Regions from separate parts of the Paenibacillus phoenicis genome, predicted to be linked through region 3. Evidence: a T-box and tRNA genes for the amino acid it is inferred to sense, from the RefSeq annotation. Region 3 holds a T-box; the other regions hold tRNA genes.
What was found. A T-box is a leader RNA that pairs with one kind of tRNA and senses whether it is charged. The one in region 3 lies ahead of U9M73_RS12285 (valine--tRNA ligase), so its partner is inferred to be a tRNA-Val.
Positions count from the first base shown of each region.

Region 1: it encodes a tRNA-Val, which carries the amino acid that the T-box ahead of U9M73_RS12285 (valine--tRNA ligase) is inferred to sense. The anticodon was not compared.
Region 2: it encodes a tRNA-Val, which carries the amino acid that the T-box ahead of U9M73_RS12285 (valine--tRNA ligase) is inferred to sense. The anticodon was not compared.

Region 1 is NZ_JAYERP010000001.1:2,906,395-2,911,844, reverse strand. It holds rRNA gene U9M73_RS13890 (16S ribosomal RNA) at 1-70, shown strand, start outside; rRNA gene rrf (5S ribosomal RNA) at 212-328, shown strand; tRNA gene U9M73_RS13880 (tRNA-Ile) at 367-443, shown strand; tRNA gene U9M73_RS13875 (tRNA-Ala) at 537-612, shown strand; rRNA gene U9M73_RS13870 (23S ribosomal RNA) at 862-3,920, shown strand; tRNA gene U9M73_RS13865 (tRNA-Asn) at 3,988-4,060, shown strand; tRNA gene U9M73_RS13860 (tRNA-Ser) at 4,127-4,218, shown strand; tRNA gene U9M73_RS13855 (tRNA-Glu) at 4,237-4,308, shown strand; tRNA gene U9M73_RS13850 (tRNA-Val) at 4,399-4,474, shown strand; tRNA gene U9M73_RS13845 (tRNA-Met) at 4,493-4,566, shown strand; tRNA gene U9M73_RS13840 (tRNA-Asp) at 4,602-4,678, shown strand; tRNA gene U9M73_RS13835 (tRNA-Phe) at 4,694-4,769, shown strand; tRNA gene U9M73_RS13830 (tRNA-Thr) at 4,790-4,865, shown strand; tRNA gene U9M73_RS13825 (tRNA-Tyr) at 4,869-4,954, shown strand; tRNA gene U9M73_RS13820 (tRNA-Trp) at 4,962-5,035, shown strand; tRNA gene U9M73_RS13815 (tRNA-His) at 5,066-5,141, shown strand; tRNA gene U9M73_RS13810 (tRNA-Gln) at 5,164-5,235, shown strand; tRNA gene U9M73_RS13805 (tRNA-Gly) at 5,241-5,315, shown strand; tRNA gene U9M73_RS13800 (tRNA-Cys) at 5,327-5,400, shown strand; tRNA gene U9M73_RS13795 (tRNA-Leu) at 5,411-5,450, shown strand, end outside.
Region 2 is NZ_JAYERP010000001.1:3,058,859-3,064,308, forward strand. It holds gene ppc (phosphoenolpyruvate carboxylase) at 1-2,799, opposite strand, end outside; tRNA gene U9M73_RS14555 (tRNA-Gly) at 3,135-3,208, opposite strand; tRNA gene U9M73_RS14560 (tRNA-Pro) at 3,221-3,297, opposite strand; tRNA gene U9M73_RS14565 (tRNA-Arg) at 3,328-3,404, opposite strand; tRNA gene U9M73_RS14570 (tRNA-Gly) at 3,414-3,488, opposite strand; tRNA gene U9M73_RS14575 (tRNA-Leu) at 3,496-3,579, opposite strand; tRNA gene U9M73_RS14580 (tRNA-Lys) at 3,589-3,664, opposite strand; tRNA gene U9M73_RS14585 (tRNA-Gln) at 3,678-3,752, opposite strand; tRNA gene U9M73_RS14590 (tRNA-Val) at 3,760-3,835, opposite strand; tRNA gene U9M73_RS14595 (tRNA-Glu) at 3,865-3,939, opposite strand; tRNA gene U9M73_RS14600 (tRNA-Thr) at 3,951-4,023, opposite strand; tRNA gene U9M73_RS14605 (tRNA-Asn) at 4,094-4,166, opposite strand; rRNA gene rrf (5S ribosomal RNA) at 4,172-4,288, opposite strand; rRNA gene U9M73_RS14615 (23S ribosomal RNA) at 4,504-5,450, opposite strand, start outside.
Region 3 is NZ_JAYERP010000001.1:2,608,740-2,614,189, reverse strand. It holds gene hemL (glutamate-1-semialdehyde 2,1-aminomutase) at 1-1,051, shown strand, start outside; gene U9M73_RS12295 (RluA family pseudouridine synthase) at 1,048-1,980, shown strand; gene U9M73_RS12290 (LysM peptidoglycan-binding domain-containing protein) at 2,162-3,619, shown strand; T-box leader at 3,705-3,967, shown strand; gene U9M73_RS12285 (valine--tRNA ligase) at 4,119-5,450, shown strand, end outside.

The sequences.
Region 1 (5,450 bases), 300 kb from region 3:
GGGGTAGATGATTGGGGTGAAGTCGTAACAAGGTAGCCGTATCGGAAGGTGCGGCTGGATCACCTCCTTTCTATGGAGTACCTCGTTCCTGTAGGGAACGGTACAAATACAGCTAACTCAGGTTAGCGAGCATATGCTTTCGAAGCAGCTTTGCTTCGCAAAGCTTTTAACTCACTCGTTGGTCAGTTTTGAGAGTTCAAGCTCTCAAGCGTTTGGTGGCGATGGCGGAGGGGTTCCACTCGTTCCCATCCCGAACACGACCGTTAAGCCCTCCAGCGCCGATGGTACTTGGACCGAAGGGTCCTGGGAGAGTAGGACGCTGCCAAGCGCAACCCACTTTCGGGTGCACAAGTGAATATCTGTTATGGGCCCTTAGCTCAGCTGGTTAGAGCGCACCCCTGATAAGGGTGAGGTCGGTGGTTCGAGTCCACTAGGGCCCACCATATATCCCATAACATGAAGATGTTTTTTACCGGGGTCCCTGAAAAGTATTCGGAATTGGCTTCGGAGCATCACTTCACTTTTGGGTAAAATTTGGGGCCATAGCTCAGCTGGGAGAGCGCCTGCCTTGCAAGCAGGAGGTCAGGAGTTCGATCCTCCTTGGCTCCACCATATGTTTTATCTTGATCCTTGAAAACTGGATATACGAAACGAAATTTGCGTTTTAGAACAATCCTTTTCTGATGAATTTAAATTTGCTGCAAAGCCAAATTGAAATTCATCATAGCTGAACTTGTGTCAACAAGTGAAGATTGTAGTGATTGCTGGTGCGAAGTTTTGTGATGGCCGATCCTTTGGGAGTGCGCGGCTGCTTGCGAGAGCAAGTCAGCAAGCGACGGACAACACAATACTGAGCATAATGGTTAAGCTACTAAGAGCACACGGAGGATGCCTAGGCGCTAGGAGCCGACGAAGGACGTGGCGAACAACGATACTGCCTCGGGGAGCTGTAAGCAAGCATCGATCCGGGGATGTCCGAATGGGGAAACCCGGCTGGAGTAATATCCAGTCACTCACTGCTGAATCCATAGGCAGTGAAGAGGCATACCAGGGGAACTGAAACATCTAAGTACCCTGAGGAAGAGAAAACAAAAGTGATTCCGTCAGTAGCGGCGAGCGAACGCGGATTAGCCTAAACCAAGGAGCTTGCTCCTTGGGGTTGTGGGACGTCTCACATGGAGTTACAAAGGAACATATTAGACGAACAGGTCTGGAAAGGCCGGCCAAAGAAGGTAAAAGCCCTGTAATCGAAAATGTGTTCCCTCCGAGACGGATCCCGAGTAGTGCGGGGCACGTGAAACCCCGTATGAATCTGCCAGGACCATCTGGTAAGGCTAAATACTCCCTAGCGACCGATAGTGAAGCAGTACCGTGAGGGAAAGGTGAAAAGCACCCCGGAAGGGGAGTGAAAGAGAACCTGAAACCGTGTGCTTACAAGAAGTCAGAGCCCTCTATATGGGTGATGGCGTGCCTTTTGTAGAATGAACCGGCGAGTTACGTTTGCAAGCGAGGTTAAGGTGAAAAGCCGGAGCCGCAGCGAAAGCGAGTCTGAATAGGGCGAATGAGTTTGTAGGCGTAGACCCGAAACCGTGTGATCTACCCCTGTCCAGGGTGAAGGTGCGGTAACACGCACTGGAGGCCCGAACCCACGTACGTTGAAAAGTGCGGGGATGAGGTGGGGGTAGCGGAGAAATTCCAATCGAACTCGGAGATAGCTGGTTCTCCCCGAAATAGCTTTAGGGCTAGCCTCGGTGGGACAGTCGTGGAGGTAGAGCACTGATTGGGTGCGGGGCCCGCCAAGGGTTACCAAGCTCAGTCAAACTCCGAATGCCATAGACTGAATAACCGGGAGTCAGACAGTGAGTGCTAAGATCCATTGTCAAAAGGGAAACAGCCCAGACCATCAGCTAAGGTCCCCAAGTGTGTGTTAAGTGGGAAAGGATGTGGAGTTGCACAGACAACCAGGATGTTGGCTTAGAAGCAGCCACCATTTAAAGAGTGCGTAATAGCTCACTGGTCGAGTGACTCTGCGCCGAAAATGTAACGGGGCTAAACACACCACCGAAGCTATGGCTTGAATCGACTTCACTGCTTCTTTGAGGCGGTGTGAGACCGGAGACATTTTTGCCGAAAGCTACCGATGAAGAAATTCAAAGGTTTCGGCCAAATGGTTCTCGGGGCGAAACACCAGACTTCGAAGCTGGAGTGAAGTCGATTCAGGGGTAGGGGAGCGTTGTATGCGGGTTGAAGGTTGACCGGAAGGACAGCTGGACTTCATACAAGTGAGAATGCCGGTATGAGTAACGAAAAGATCAGTGAGAATCTGATCCGCCGAAAGCCTAAGGGTTCCTGAGGAAGGTTCGTCCGCTCAGGGTAAGTCGGGACCTAAGGCGAGGCCGAAAGGCGTAGTCGAAGGACAACAGGTAGAAATTCCTGTACCACCGTAATCCGCTATGAGCGATGGGGTGACGCAGTAGGGTAGTGACGCGAGCTGATGGATGCTCGTCCAAGCAGTGAGGCTGGTGTGTAGGCAAATCCGCACACCGATAAGGCTAGGCTGTGATGGGGAGGGAAAATTGACAGTACCGAAGGTCATGATCTCACACTGCCAAGAAAAGCCTCTAGCCAGGAGAAGGTGCCCGTACCGCAAACCGACACAGGTAGGCGAGAAGAGAATTCTAAGGCGCGCGGAAGAACTCTCGTTAAGGAACTCGGCAAAATGACCCCGTAACTTCGGGAGAAGGGGTGCCTCGGTAGGGTGAATAGCCCGAGGGGGCCGCAGTGAAAAGGCCCAAGCGACTGTTTAGCAAAAACACAGGTCTGTGCGAAGCCGCAAGGCGAAGTATACGGGCTGACGCCTGCCCGGTGCTGGAAGGTTAAGGGGAGCGGTTAGGGTTTAGCCCGAAGCTGTGAACCGAAGCCCCAGTAAACGGCGGCCGTAACTATAACGGTCCTAAGGTAGCGAAATTCCTTGTCAGGTAAATTCTGACCCGCACGAATGGCGTAACGACTTGGGCGCTGTCTCAACGAGAGATCCGGTGAAATTTTAATACCTGTGAAGATGCAGGTTACCCGCGACAAGACGGAAAGACCCCATGGAGCTTTACTGCAGCTTGATATTGGACTTGGATACGATTTGTACAGGATAGGTGGGAGCCTAGGAAGCCGGAGCGCCAGCTTCGGTGGAGGCGCCGTTGGGATACCACCCTGATCGTATCTAGGTTCTAACCTGGTGCCGTGATCCGGTACGGGGACAGTGTCAGGTGGGCAGTTTGACTGGGGCGGTCGCCTCCTAAAGAGTAACGGAGGCGCCCCAAGGTTCCCTCAGAATGGTTGGAAATCATTCGAAGAGTGCAAAGGCAGAAGGGAGCTTGACTGCGAGACTGACAAGTCGAGCAGGGACGAAAGTCGGGCTTAGTGATCCGGTGGTACCGCATGGAAGGGCCATCGCTCAACGGATAAAAGCTACCCTGGGGATAACAGGCTTATCTCCCCCAAGAGTCCACATCGACGGGGAGGTTTGGCACCTCGATGTCGGCTCATCGCATCCTGGGGCTGAAGTAGGTCCCAAGGGTTGGGCTGTTCGCCCATTAAAGCGGTACGCGAGCTGGGTTCAGAACGTCGTGAGACAGTTCGGTCCCTATCTGTCGTGGGCGTAGGAAATTTGAGAGGAGCTGTCCTTAGTACGAGAGGACCGGGATGGACGCACCGCTGGTGTACCAGTTGTTCCGCCAGGAGCACAGCTGGGTAGCTAAGTGCGGACGGGATAAGCGCTGAAAGCATCTAAGCGTGAAGCCCCCCTCAAGATGAGATTTCCCCGTATGTAAGACCCCTTGAAGACGACAAGGTTGATAGGCCTGAGGTGGAAGTGCCGTAAGGCATGGAGCTGACAGGTACTAATCGGTCGAGGGCTTATCCAAAAAATAAAATGCAAATCTAGTTTCGTATCCAGTTTTCAAGGATTCAACCTTGAAAACTTCATAATGTTCCCTGATAGCTCAGTCGGTAGAGCACTCGACTGTTAATCGAGTTGTCACAGGTTCGAGTCCTGTTCGGGGAGTCAAAGTCCCAGGAAGTAGGTTATACTTCTGAGATACACTTCATAACTTCCTGGGATCCTATATCTGGAGAGGTGTCCGAGTTGGCCGAAGGAGCACGATTGGAAATCGTGTAGGCGTCACAAGCGTCTCGAGGGTTCGAATCCCTCTCTCTCCGCCATTATTATTCTTTCTACATGGCCCGTTGGTCAAGGGGTTAAGACACCTCCCTTTCACGGAGGTAACAGGGGTTCGAATCCCCTACGGGTCATTTCTTCCCTTCATGATTTCAAGTTGATTTTGCTGACTGACTTGATTTCTGAATGGGGGATCTGTTACAATATAACTTGTCTTTTCCCATGGAGGCTTAGCTCAGCTGGGAGAGCATCTGCCTTACAAGCAGAGGGTCGGGGGTTCGATCCCCTCAGCCTCCACCATAACATCTTTAATACTGACGCGGGGTGGAGCAGCCCGGTAGCTCGTCGGGCTCATAACCCGAAGGCCGCAGGTTCAAATCCTGCCCCCGCAATTATCCTCTTTAAGAGGATGCAATCATTCTAGTGTGGAGCCGTGGTGTAGAGGCCTAACATGCCTGCCTGTCACGCAGGAGACCGCGGGTTCGAATCCCGTCGGCTCCGCCATTTAACTTCATATAAGGCTCGGTAGCTCAGTTGGTAGAGCAGAGGACTGAAAATCCTCGTGTCGGCGGTTCGATTCCGTCCCGAGCCACCATTCAACAATGTTGTTGAAGAGCCGGTGTAGCTCAATTGGTAGAGCAACTGACTTGTAATCAGTAGGTTGGGGGTTCAAGTCCTCTCGCCGGCACCACGAGGAGGCTTAGCGAAGTGGCCAAACGCAGCAGACTGTAAATCTGTTCTCTTACGAGTTCGGTGGTTCGAATCCATCAGCCTCCACCAGTTTCCTAGGGGCATAGTTTAAAGGTAGAACAAAGGTCTCCAAAACCTTTGGTGTGGGTTCAATTCCTGCTGCCCCTGCCACATTTTTTCACTTGATAACTTTATATTATGGCGGTCGTGGCGAAGGGGTTAACGCACCGGATTGTGGCTCCGGCATTCGTGGGTTCAAGTCCCATCGATCGCCCCATTTCTTTCTCAATCAAATATAGTGGGGATTAGCCAAGCGGTAAGGCAACGGACTTTGACTCCGTCATGCATAGGTTCGAATCCTATATCCCCAGTTTAAGCGGACGTGGCTCAGCGGTAGAGCATCGCCTTGCCAAGGCGAGGGTCGCGGGTTCGATTCCCGTCGTCCGCTCCATTCTATATTATGGCGCCATAGCCAAGTGGTAAGGCACAGCTCTGCAAAAGCTTTATCCCCAGTTCGAATCTGGGTGGCGCCTCCATTGATACTTCGCGGGAGTGGCGGAATCGGCAGACGCACAGGACTTAAAAT
Region 2 (5,450 bases), 450 kb from region 3:
GCCCGTATTCCGGAGTCCGGCAGCAATTCCGTTAATCGTAAGCAGCACTTCACGTAACAGTTCGGCATCATCCTGCCCTTTTTCACGCGCAGACCGCAATTCCGTTAACAGCTGCACCTGTAAATAGCTCAGCGGATCAACATAAGGATTACGCAATCGGATTGATTCTTGCAGGCCAGGAAGGTTGTCGAAAATTTCTGAAATCCCGCAAATCTTCAGCACCATTTCCCGCGTCAAATGGAATTCCTCTTCAATTTGACCCAGGATCCGCTCCCTCACTTCATCATCCTTGCACATCTTGGCGTATTCCTTCGCGATGACCAAGTCCGCTTTACTCAACGCAAATTGCAAGGTATCGATCACCGTGCGGAAGAACGAGAAGTTCTGATACATATCCTGAAGAACCTTGAGGTTCTCTTCATTATTTTGATAGAAATTATACAGGCCGGTTCCAGCCGCATACCATGCCGGGAACAAATACCGGCTTTGCGTCCAGGCAAACACCCAAGGGATCGCCCGCAAATCCTCAAACCGATCACTGTTCTTCCGCTTGGATGGACGGGAGCCGATATTCAGCTCACCCACTTCGACCAATGGCGTTGACTCACGGAAGAACTTCAAGAAATCCGGCTCTCGGAAAACCAGGTCCTGATATTTTTGAAGCGATGTCTCGGAAATGCCGCTCATGATCTCTTCCCAGCGTTGTTCTTCTGCGCTTGGCCCTTGATCTTGATGCAGCTTCGCTTGAATCGCTGCGGTGATCAGCGCCGAAGTCGCCTGCTCCAAGCTGCGGTACGCGATACCACGCAAGGAATAACGTGACGAGATCACTTCGCCTTGCTCCGTGATCTTGATACCGCCGCCGATCGTCTCCGGCGGTTGCACGAGGATGCTGCGGTTGAGCGGCATGCCGCCGCGGCCAAGCGCGCCACCGCGCCCGTGGAAGAATTTCAGCTTAATGCCAAATTCATTGGCCGTCGCTGTGATTTGTTTCAAGGCTACGCGCAGCTCCCAGTTTGCTGTAACTACGCCGCCGTCTTTGTTACTGTCGGAGTAGCCGAGCATAATTTCCTGGAGATCGTTCATCGCCGCCACCGACTCCCGGTAAATCGGCATGCTGAACAACTGACGCATAATGCCTGGTGCGGCGTGCAGATCGTCGATCGTTTCGAACAGCGGAACCGATTGAAGCGTGCAAACGACGGTACCGTCCGCTTCTTTACGGAACAAGCCTACTTCTTTCGAGAAGACCATGACCTCAAGGATATCGCTGGCCGCCTCTGTCATACTAATCAGGTAACTGGTGATACACTGTGTGCCGTATTCTTTTTGCGCCTGATACACCGTACGATATACGTCCAGACATTCTCTTGTGCTCTCCGAGTAATCCTGATAAGGAGAAGTTAATGGACGCGGGTCGTTTAACAACCGTTCCAACAGTTGAATCTTCTCTTGCTCCTCCAGCTCGGCATAGTTCTCCACAATATTCATTTTCGCCAAAATTTCCGTCATGGCGTTCTCATGCTCTTTACTGTGCTGACGGATATCCAGCGTGGCAGTATGGAAGCCAAACAGCTCCGCCTGACGGATCAGCTTCTTGATATGCGTATCCGCCACATAGTCTGCGTAGTGATGACGCAAGCTGCGGTCGATGATTTTCAAATCCTGGATAAATGCCTCTACGTTTGGATAACGCTCTGGCGTATCCTTTGTGCTATCATCCAGAACATTGTGCAGCTTCTCCGTCATATACGTCAGCTTAATACGGTAAGGTTCCTTCTCGTTGTTCCATTGCTGCGTTTTGCGCAGGGTCACTTGCAGGCGATCCCGCTGAATGGAAGCCATCAGCTCGTCCGTAACGTCCACGATGGTGGTGCTGAAGCTAAGGTGCTTGAACAAATCGGACAAAATCCGCTGATATTCGCGCACCGCCAGTTTACGTTGCATCCGCAACGTCTCCCAGGTCACGTCGGAGGTTACCGAAGGATTTCCGTCCCGGTCGCCGCCGATCCACGAGCCGAAGCGCAAGTACGTTGGGACGTGCCAGTAGTGCTCTGGATAGTATTTGGTCAGGCAGCGTTCCAGTTCTTGATAAACCTCAGGCAGCACATGGAATAAGGTTTCGTGAAAATAGTACATCCCATTTCGGACCTCATCCAGTACGGTAGGCTTGCGATCCCGCAATTCATCGGTCTGCCAAAGGGTAATGACCTCGTTAAGCAGCTTCTCCCGCAATTGCTCCCGTTCGCGGAAGGTCAGCGTGGGGTTATCCAACTGCATGACATCGTCAGCGATCCGTTTGTGGATGTCCAGAATCGCACGGCGCATCGCTTCCGTTGGGTGGGCGGTCATGACCAGCTCCAGAGACATGCCGCTCAGGAGCTCCTGAGCTTCGCTATAACTAAAACCCTGTTCCTTCAAATCGCGGACAGCGGCCTCGATCGTACCGCTCTGAACCTCTTCCCCTGCAGAACGCTCATAATCGCGTTTACGGCGAATGCGGTGGTTCTGCTCCGCAATATTCACTAATTGGAAATAGATCGCAAATGCACGAATCACCTGATGACGGATGCCGGGTTCTAAAGAATTGATCATTCCCTTAAACTCTTCATGTAACTCCGGTAAAAATACAGCCCGCAGGGATTTACTGGCTTCACGTATCTTCTCGACAATATCCAAGAGCTCATTGCCGCCCTGATGCACCAGGACCTCTCCTAGAATATTGCCCAAAAAACGAATGTCGCGCCGAAGCAGGTTATTCGAGTTGCCTTTACCTGCGGTAACCGTTAACTCTGTCATGTTTCTCCCCCTTTTCATCCCAATGCAGCATGCTAAATTCAGCATGGTCATGATCTTTGTCGGTTAGACCTAATGACGTGCGCCAAGCGTTTCCTAACATCATACAACAAACTGACCTGAAAATCTTCACTTAATTTGTAAGAAATTCTTGGACGCTATGACTGCGGATTCGATTCCGTCGCAACTTTACTTACCTTAACACGGTAAAGCAGTAAAACGCAAGGGTATAAGGCGTCGATAGAAAACTTTTATACCCGGGAGGAAGGCCGCAATGGTAATAAGGTTAAAATTATAACAAAAAACATCATCTTATCCGATGATGTTGCTGTTATGTATGGAGCGGGTGATGGGAATCGAACCCACGCTACCAGCTTGGAAGGCTGGAGTTCTACCATTGAACTACACCCGCACCTTAAAGAGATGGTCGGGATGACACGATTCGAACATGCGACCCCCTGGTCCCAAACCAGGTGCTCTACCAAGCTGAGCTACATCCCGTCAATAAGGTGAAATATGAAATTGAAAAAGTGGCGCGCCCTAAGAGATTCGAACTCCTGACCTTTTGATTCGTAGTCAAACGCTCTATCCAGCTGAGCTAAGGGCGCGTATTAAGATGGAGCGGACGACGGGAATCGAACCCGCGACCCTCGCCTTGGCAAGGCGATGCTCTACCGCTGAGCCACGTCCGCGCATAGATGGTGCGCGTGGAGGGACTTGAACCCCCACGTCAAAGACGCTAGATCCTAAGTCTAGTGCGTCTGCCAATTCCGCCACACGCGCAAGGAAAACTGGTGAGCCATGAAGGACTCGAACCTTCGACACCCTGATTAAAAGTCAGGTGCTCTACCAACTGAGCTAATGGCTCTTACTTAGAAAAATGGCTGGGGATATAGGATTCGAACCTATGCATGACGGAGTCAAAGTCCGTTGCCTTACCGCTTGGCTAATCCCCAATATTTATGGTGGAGGCTGAGGGGATCGAACCCCCGACCCTCTGCTTGTAAGGCAGATGCTCTCCCAGCTGAGCTAAGCCTCCAGATATCTGGGAATACATATGAAAGAAGATGGTGACCCGTAGGGGATTCGAACCCCTGTTACCTCCGTGAAAGGGAGGTGTCTTAACCCCTTGACCAACGGGCCATATGTAGGGAAGCTCTCAACCGGGATCGAACCGGCGACCTCATCCTTACCATGGATGCACTCTACCTACTGAGCTATGAGAGCAAATTTTTGGGGTCCCCAGAAAGTAATCGGAATATGCTTCGAAGCAAATCGTCACTTTCTGGGGATTTGACTCCCCGAACAGGACTCGAACCTGTGACAACTCGATTAACAGTCGAGTGCTCTACCGACTGAGCTATCGGGGAACATTGCTTGGCAGCGTCCTACTCTCCCAGGACCCTTCGGTCCAAGTACCATCGGCGCTGGAGGGCTTAACGGTCGTGTTCGGGATGGGAACGAGTGGAACCCCTCCGCCATTGCCACCAAACATGATTTTTGCGCTGCTTTTACTTCCGCGCTTTCCGCTTCAGCAAAAGATCAAACCTTATAAAAGGCGTGCAGCTAAAAATCGGTTCAAGGTTGAATCCTTGAAAACTGGATACGAAACTAGATTTGCATTTTAGCCCCTATTCAGTTCCCGGGGTCCCCGAAAAGTACTCGGTGTACTCTCCGAAGCCTCCGCTTCACTTTTTGGGGTGAATTTTGGATAAGCCCTCGACCGATTAGTACCTGTCAGCTCCATGCCTTACGGCACTTCCACCTCAGGCCTATCAACCTTGTCGTCTTCAAGGGGTCTTACATACGGGGAAATCTCATCTTGAGGGGGGCTTCACGCTTAGATGCTTTCAGCGCTTATCCCGTCCGCACTTAGCTACCCAGCTGTGCTCCTGGCGGAACAACTGGTACACCAGCGGTGCGTCCATCCCGGTCCTCTCGTACTAAGGACAGCTCCTCTCAAATTTCCTACGCCCACGACAGATAGGGACCGAACTGTCTCACGACGTTCTGAACCCAGCTCGCGTACCGCTTTAATGGGCGAACAGCCCAACCCTTGGGACCTACTTCAGCCCCAGGATGCGATGAGCCGACATCGAGGTGCCAAACCTCCCCGTCGATGTGGACTCTTGGGGGAGATAAGCCTGTTATCCCCAGGGTAGCTTTTATCCGTTGAGCGATGGCCCTTCCATGCGGTACCACCGGATCACTAAGCCCGACTTTCGTCCCTGCTCGACTTGTCAGTCTCGCAGTCAAGCTCCCTTCTGCCTTTGCACTCTTCGAATGATTTCCAACCATTCTGAGGGAACCTTGGGGCGCCTCCGTTACTCTTTAGGAGGCGACCGCCCCAGTCAAACTGCCCACCTGACACTGTCCCCGTACCGGATCACGGCACCAGGTTAGAACCTAGATACGATCAGGGTGGTATCCCAACGGCGCCTCCACCGAAGCTGGCGCTCCGGCTTCCTAGGCTCCCACCTATCCTGTACAAATCGTATCCAAGTCCAATATCAAGCTGCAGTAAAGCTCCATGGGGTCTTTCCGTCTTGTCGCGGGTAACCTGCATCTTCACAGGTATTAAAATTTCACCGGATCTCTCGTTGAGACAGCGCCCAAGTCGTTACGCCATTCGTGCGGGTCAGAATTTACCTGAC
Region 3 (5,450 bases):
GCAGGAGACGGCTGCGAAAGGGACGAGCTTTGGAGCGCCAACGCTGCTAGAGACGCAAATGGCCATGCTGGTTGCTGAACGGGTGCCGTCGATCGATGTGGTGCGGATGGTGAACTCGGGAACGGAAGCAACGATGAGTGCGATCCGTCTGGCACGGGGATACACGGGCCGCAGCAAAATTATGAAATTCGAAGGCTCCTATCACGGCCATGCCGACAGCTTGCTGATTAAAGCAGGCTCCGGCGTAGCGACGCTGGGATTGCCGGACAGCCCGGGCGTGCCTGAGGGGGTTGCCTCTAATACAATTGCGGTACCTTATAACGACTTGGCTTCGGTTGAGCTTGCGTTTGAGCGGTTTGGGGAAGAGATCGCCGGCGTTATCGTGGAGCCTGTAGCCGGGAACATGGGCGTTGTGCCGCCGCTGCCGGGATTCCTGGAAGGTCTGCGCCGGATTACCGAGCGATACGGCAGCTTGCTCATTTTTGACGAGGTCATGACAGGCTTCCGCGTAGGGCTGAATTGTGCGCAGGGGCGCTTTGGCGTTACGCCGGATTTGACTTGCCTCGGCAAGGTGATCGGCGGCGGGCTGCCTGTTGGAGCGTACGGCGGAAAACGCGAGATCATGGAGCAAATCGCGCCAAGCGGGCCGATTTATCAGGCCGGGACGCTGAGCGGCAACCCGTTGGCAATGGTTGCGGGTTACACGACGCTGTCGCTGCTTACTCCAGAGGTGTACGACCGGATGGAGCGCTTGTCGGCGAAGCTGGAGGAAGGCTTTACGCGCAACGCCAAGGAAAAAGGTATTCCGTGTACGATCAACCGCGTGGGCTCGATGATCTGTCCGTTTTTTACCGAAGAGAAGGTTATCAATTACGAGACGGCAAAAACAAGCGACCTCGACTTGTTCCGCCGTTACTTCGCGGCGTTGCTTGAGCAAGGCATCAACGTGGCGCCTTCGCAGTTCGAAGGTATGTTCGTCTCGGGCGTGCATACCGACGAAGACATTGAGCTGACGATCGAAGCGCATCGCTTGGCGCTGCAAAAGCTGTGAGCGGCAAGCTAACCTGGACGCGGCGCGGGGAATGGCTCGAGCTGATGCCCGGCAAGCTGCCTGCGCGCGATGGGCAGGACCGTCTGGATGCGGCGATGGCTTGGCTGGAGGAGGGGCTGCAGGCTCCTCCTAAGCTGCTGCGCCGGCTGCGGGCCGAAGGCGGCATCAAGCTCGCCGGGGACCGTTTAAGGCTGCTGGCCTTTCCGGCCAGGGCATCGCAATATGCTCCGGTTGAGGCAGAGCTTTCGCTTTTATATGAGGATGATTTTTGCCTTGTCGTGCACAAGCCGGCAGGGCTAAAAGTCCATCCGGACGGCAACGAGGGGGGCGCTTCCCGTAGGGACTCGGCTCCGCCGGACACGCTTGCCAACCGCGTCGCGGGATGGTACGCCAGCCTGGGTCAGCCAATCGCTGCGGCGCATATTCACCGGCTGGACGAATATACGTCAGGACCGGTATTGTTCGCAAAGAACGAATACGCCCATTTAAAGCTGGATGAAGCGATGAGCCGCAAGGAGATCGGACGGACTTACATCGCGTTTGTACAGGGCGTTGTTAGTTCCGCGCTTAAGGTCATTGACCAGCCGATCGGCCGGGACCGCCATCACAATCAGCGGCGCCGGGTGTCCCCTACTGGCAAGCCGGCGATCACGCATGTGGAGCTGATGGAGGTATACCCGAAGCACGAGGTGAGCCTCGTTCGGCTGACCTTGGAGACCGGCCGCACGCATCAAATTCGCGTCCATCTGAGCGCAGCGGGCCATCCGCTCGTAGGGGATGCGTTGTATGGCGGCAGCACGAAGTGGCTGCCTTATCAAGCGCTGCATGGTGAGCGGCTGGTGTTCCCGCACCCGCTCACCGGAGAAGCGGTGGAGCTGGGCGATCCGTGGCCGCCGGCCATGATCCAGCTGCGCGATCGCTTTCGTTGACAAGCCGGGCTGTCGTATGGCAGCCTGGCTTATTTTTTACTTAGAGTTGGTCTGTACCCTGCAATCGGCAAAAAGCTGGCATGCACTCCTTTTTGCAGCATATAGATTAAACGAGGATGATTTGGATCAAGATTCATCGATTTCTAAATCAGGTTTGGATATGCTGAAAGGAGGTAACGAGTTGGCTGATCAATCCTATGGTCTCAGGTTTGATATTTATGAGCGCATACATCTTTCTGAAGATGTGATCGGCATTGAAGAGCTGGAGGAGATCGAGCTCTATCCGAAAGTCCAGGTGATTCCCGGGGAGGAGTATGCCGCGCTGCGCGGCCATTTGCTGTTGTCGGGGGTGTATCGGGGAGAAGGAGAAACGCAGAAGCTGGAACATTATATTCCAGTAGAAATTACGATACCGCTAAGCCGGGTAAACCGGTTGGAGGATATCACGGTCGAAATTGAAAATTTCGATGTTGACCTGCTTAGTTCGCGCAGCTTGAATATTACAGGTGTCTTGTCGCTTCAGGGGGTGGAGACCATCGCCTTAGTGTCCGAACAAGATGCATGGAAGGATCGCGAGTTTACGACGGCCCATGTCGTACCGAATCTGCCCGGCGACGAATCGGAAGCGGAATCGAATTTCAACACGGAGGATTCAGCGGATTACGCTTCGGCGCTGACCGAGCCTGAACCGATCCCGGCAGCGCCTTTGCTGACGGAAGAAGTTCGCCAAGAGCCGGAGCCGACGTTCTCTTGGAATTCGTTAATCCGCGAAACGGCAAACGAAGAGCCGGAGCCTGAACTGGAGCTGAAGCAAGAGCCGCAGGACGAAGAGCCTCAACAAATCCCGCAATTCGCTTCGTGGCAGGCGTTTCCGGACGATGTCCTTGCCGCGCAAAAACGAAATGCGGACGAGCCGCAGGAAACCATCTCCTGGAGAGAGGATGTCCCCGCATTCCAGGAAGCTAGTCCTTGGGCGGACAAGGAATCCGAATCGGACTTTGGCGCTGCCGCAGAGGTTTTTGCAGATCAAACAGAGGAGTTGGATGTAGACGCAGCGTTTCAGGAGGAAATTCGCCCATTCGCAGAATCCGCGCCGATTGAACGTGCGAGTGAAGCCGTGGAAGCGGAAGCTGCCGAGCCGGAACGGGTTTCGTATGGGCTAGGCGAAGAAGTTGCTGTAGTGTCAAACGATACGGTGAACGAAGACGTTTTGGAGGCGGATGCGGCGGCTGAAGCCGATCAGGGTGCACCTGCCCAGCCAGAAGAGAAGAAGGAAATGAAGATCGCATTGGGTGCCAAAAAAGGGGATGACGAGGGGGGCCGAGATAGCTTTGGCTTAACGAAGCTGATTGCCTCTTCTTCCCGGCCCGCTCAAGAACCGCAGGAGGAAGCATCGGATCAGCCGAGTCTGGACGACAGCAGAGACCCAAGTGAGGGTGAGGAGCTGCGGTGGAAGAACCTGTTCATCAGCAACGAGGATCAAAACCCCTTCCGCAAAGTGCGTCTCGTGATCGTGCAGCGCGAAGAGACGTTGGATGATATCGCCCAACGCTACCACCTGAGTCCACGGGAGCTGCAGCTGTACAACCGGCTGTCCGAGCATCAGGTGAATGAAGGGCAAATTTTGTACATTCCGTGAGGATCTCCCCGTGAAATCAGGCGGATTGTTGACTCCCGTTCCTTTCCAAGTTATGATAATATAGATTAAAGTAATAAGATCTATGGCAAAGACTTGGAACGGGAAGAGTAGGCAGCGTACCCTTCAGAGAGCGGAATCCACGGCTGAGAGATTCTGCAGGACATGTAGCTCACCGAAGTCGCCCGGGAGTTGTCCGTTTGAGCAGCATATCATATGGGGTTAGAACGGACCGGCAGCAGCCGTTATCTGCATGAGAGTCGCATTTCTTGCACCGGATGGTGAATGAACCGGATGCCATTGATGCGAAACAAAGGTGGTACCGCGAAAGTAAAGCCTTTCGTCCTTTGAGACGAAGGGCTTTTTGTTTTTTCTTAGGCAGCATGAAGTAGGCGCGAAAGCCCGTCCCGAAGTCTTATGCACACGGTGTGGAGCTGATGACGCCAGTCGACTATCTTGGGATCGCCAAGGCTATGCTTATTTGTAACGGAGGTTGAATAGGATGACAGAAAATCAAGATCAACAAACTTCGTCGGTAGAAATGCCGACGACGTACGATCCGAAAGCAGCGGAGCAGAAATGGCACCGTTATTGGTTGGAGAACGGCTTCTTTAAAGCCGGACAACGGCCGGATGCCAAGCCCTACACGATCGTGATTCCGCCGCCTAACGTAACCGGGATGCTGCATATCGGGCATGCGCTGGATTTGACGCTGCAGGATATTTTGACCCGGACCAAGCGAATGCAGGGATATGACGCGTTGTGGCTGCCCGGGATGGACCATGCGGGGATTGCAACTCAAACGAGAGTGGAGCAGCGGCTTAGAGAGCAAGGCGTATCCCGATACGACCTGGGCCGCGAGAAGTTCCTCGAACAAGTATGGGCCTGGAAGGACCAGTATGCGGAAACGATTCATGAACAGTGGGCCAAAATGGGCGCTTCGCTCGATTATTCGCGCGAGCGGTTTACATTGGACGAGGGCTTGTCCCAAGCGGTTCGCGAAGTGTTCGTGAAGCTTTATGAGAAAGGCTTGATTTACCGCGGCAAATACATTATCAACTGGGATCCGGCGGCGCGTACGGCGCTTTCCGATATCGAGGTAGAATATAAAGAAGTTAACGGGCATCTGTACCATCTTCAGTATCCGCTGAGCGATGGAAGCGGCTATATCACCGTGGCGACGACTCGTCCAGAGACGATGCTCGGCGATACCGCCGTTGCTGTTCATCCTGAGGATGAACGTTATCGCCATCTGGTCGGCAAAACGCTTCGTCTGCCGATCGTTGACCGTGAAATCCCGATTATCGCCGATGAATACGTGGAGAAAGAGTTTGGCAGCGGCGCGGTAAAAATCACCCCGGCGCATGACCCGAATGACTTCGAAGTTGGTTTGCGCCATAACCTGCCGCAAATTAACGTGATGGACGAGACCGGCAAGATGAATGCTGAAGCCGGCAAGTATCAAGGCCTCGACCGCTTCGAATGCCGCAAGCAGATCGTGAAGGATTTGCAGGAGATGGGCGTGCTGATCAAAATCGAGGATCACGTGCATCAGGTTGGTCATAGTGAACGGACCGGCGTTGTGGTTGAGCCGTATCTGTCGACGCAATGGTTCGTGAAGATGAAGCCGCTCGCGGAAAAAGCGATTGAAGCGCAAAAATCGGGGAACGGCGTTAACTTCGTACCGGATCGGTTCGAGAAAATTTATTTGAACTGGATCGAGAACGTACGCGATTGGTGTGTTTCCCGCCAATTGTGGTGGGGTCACCGCATTCCGGCCTGGTATTGCGACGAGACCGGCGAAATGGTTGTAGCCCGCAGTGAGGAAGAAGCA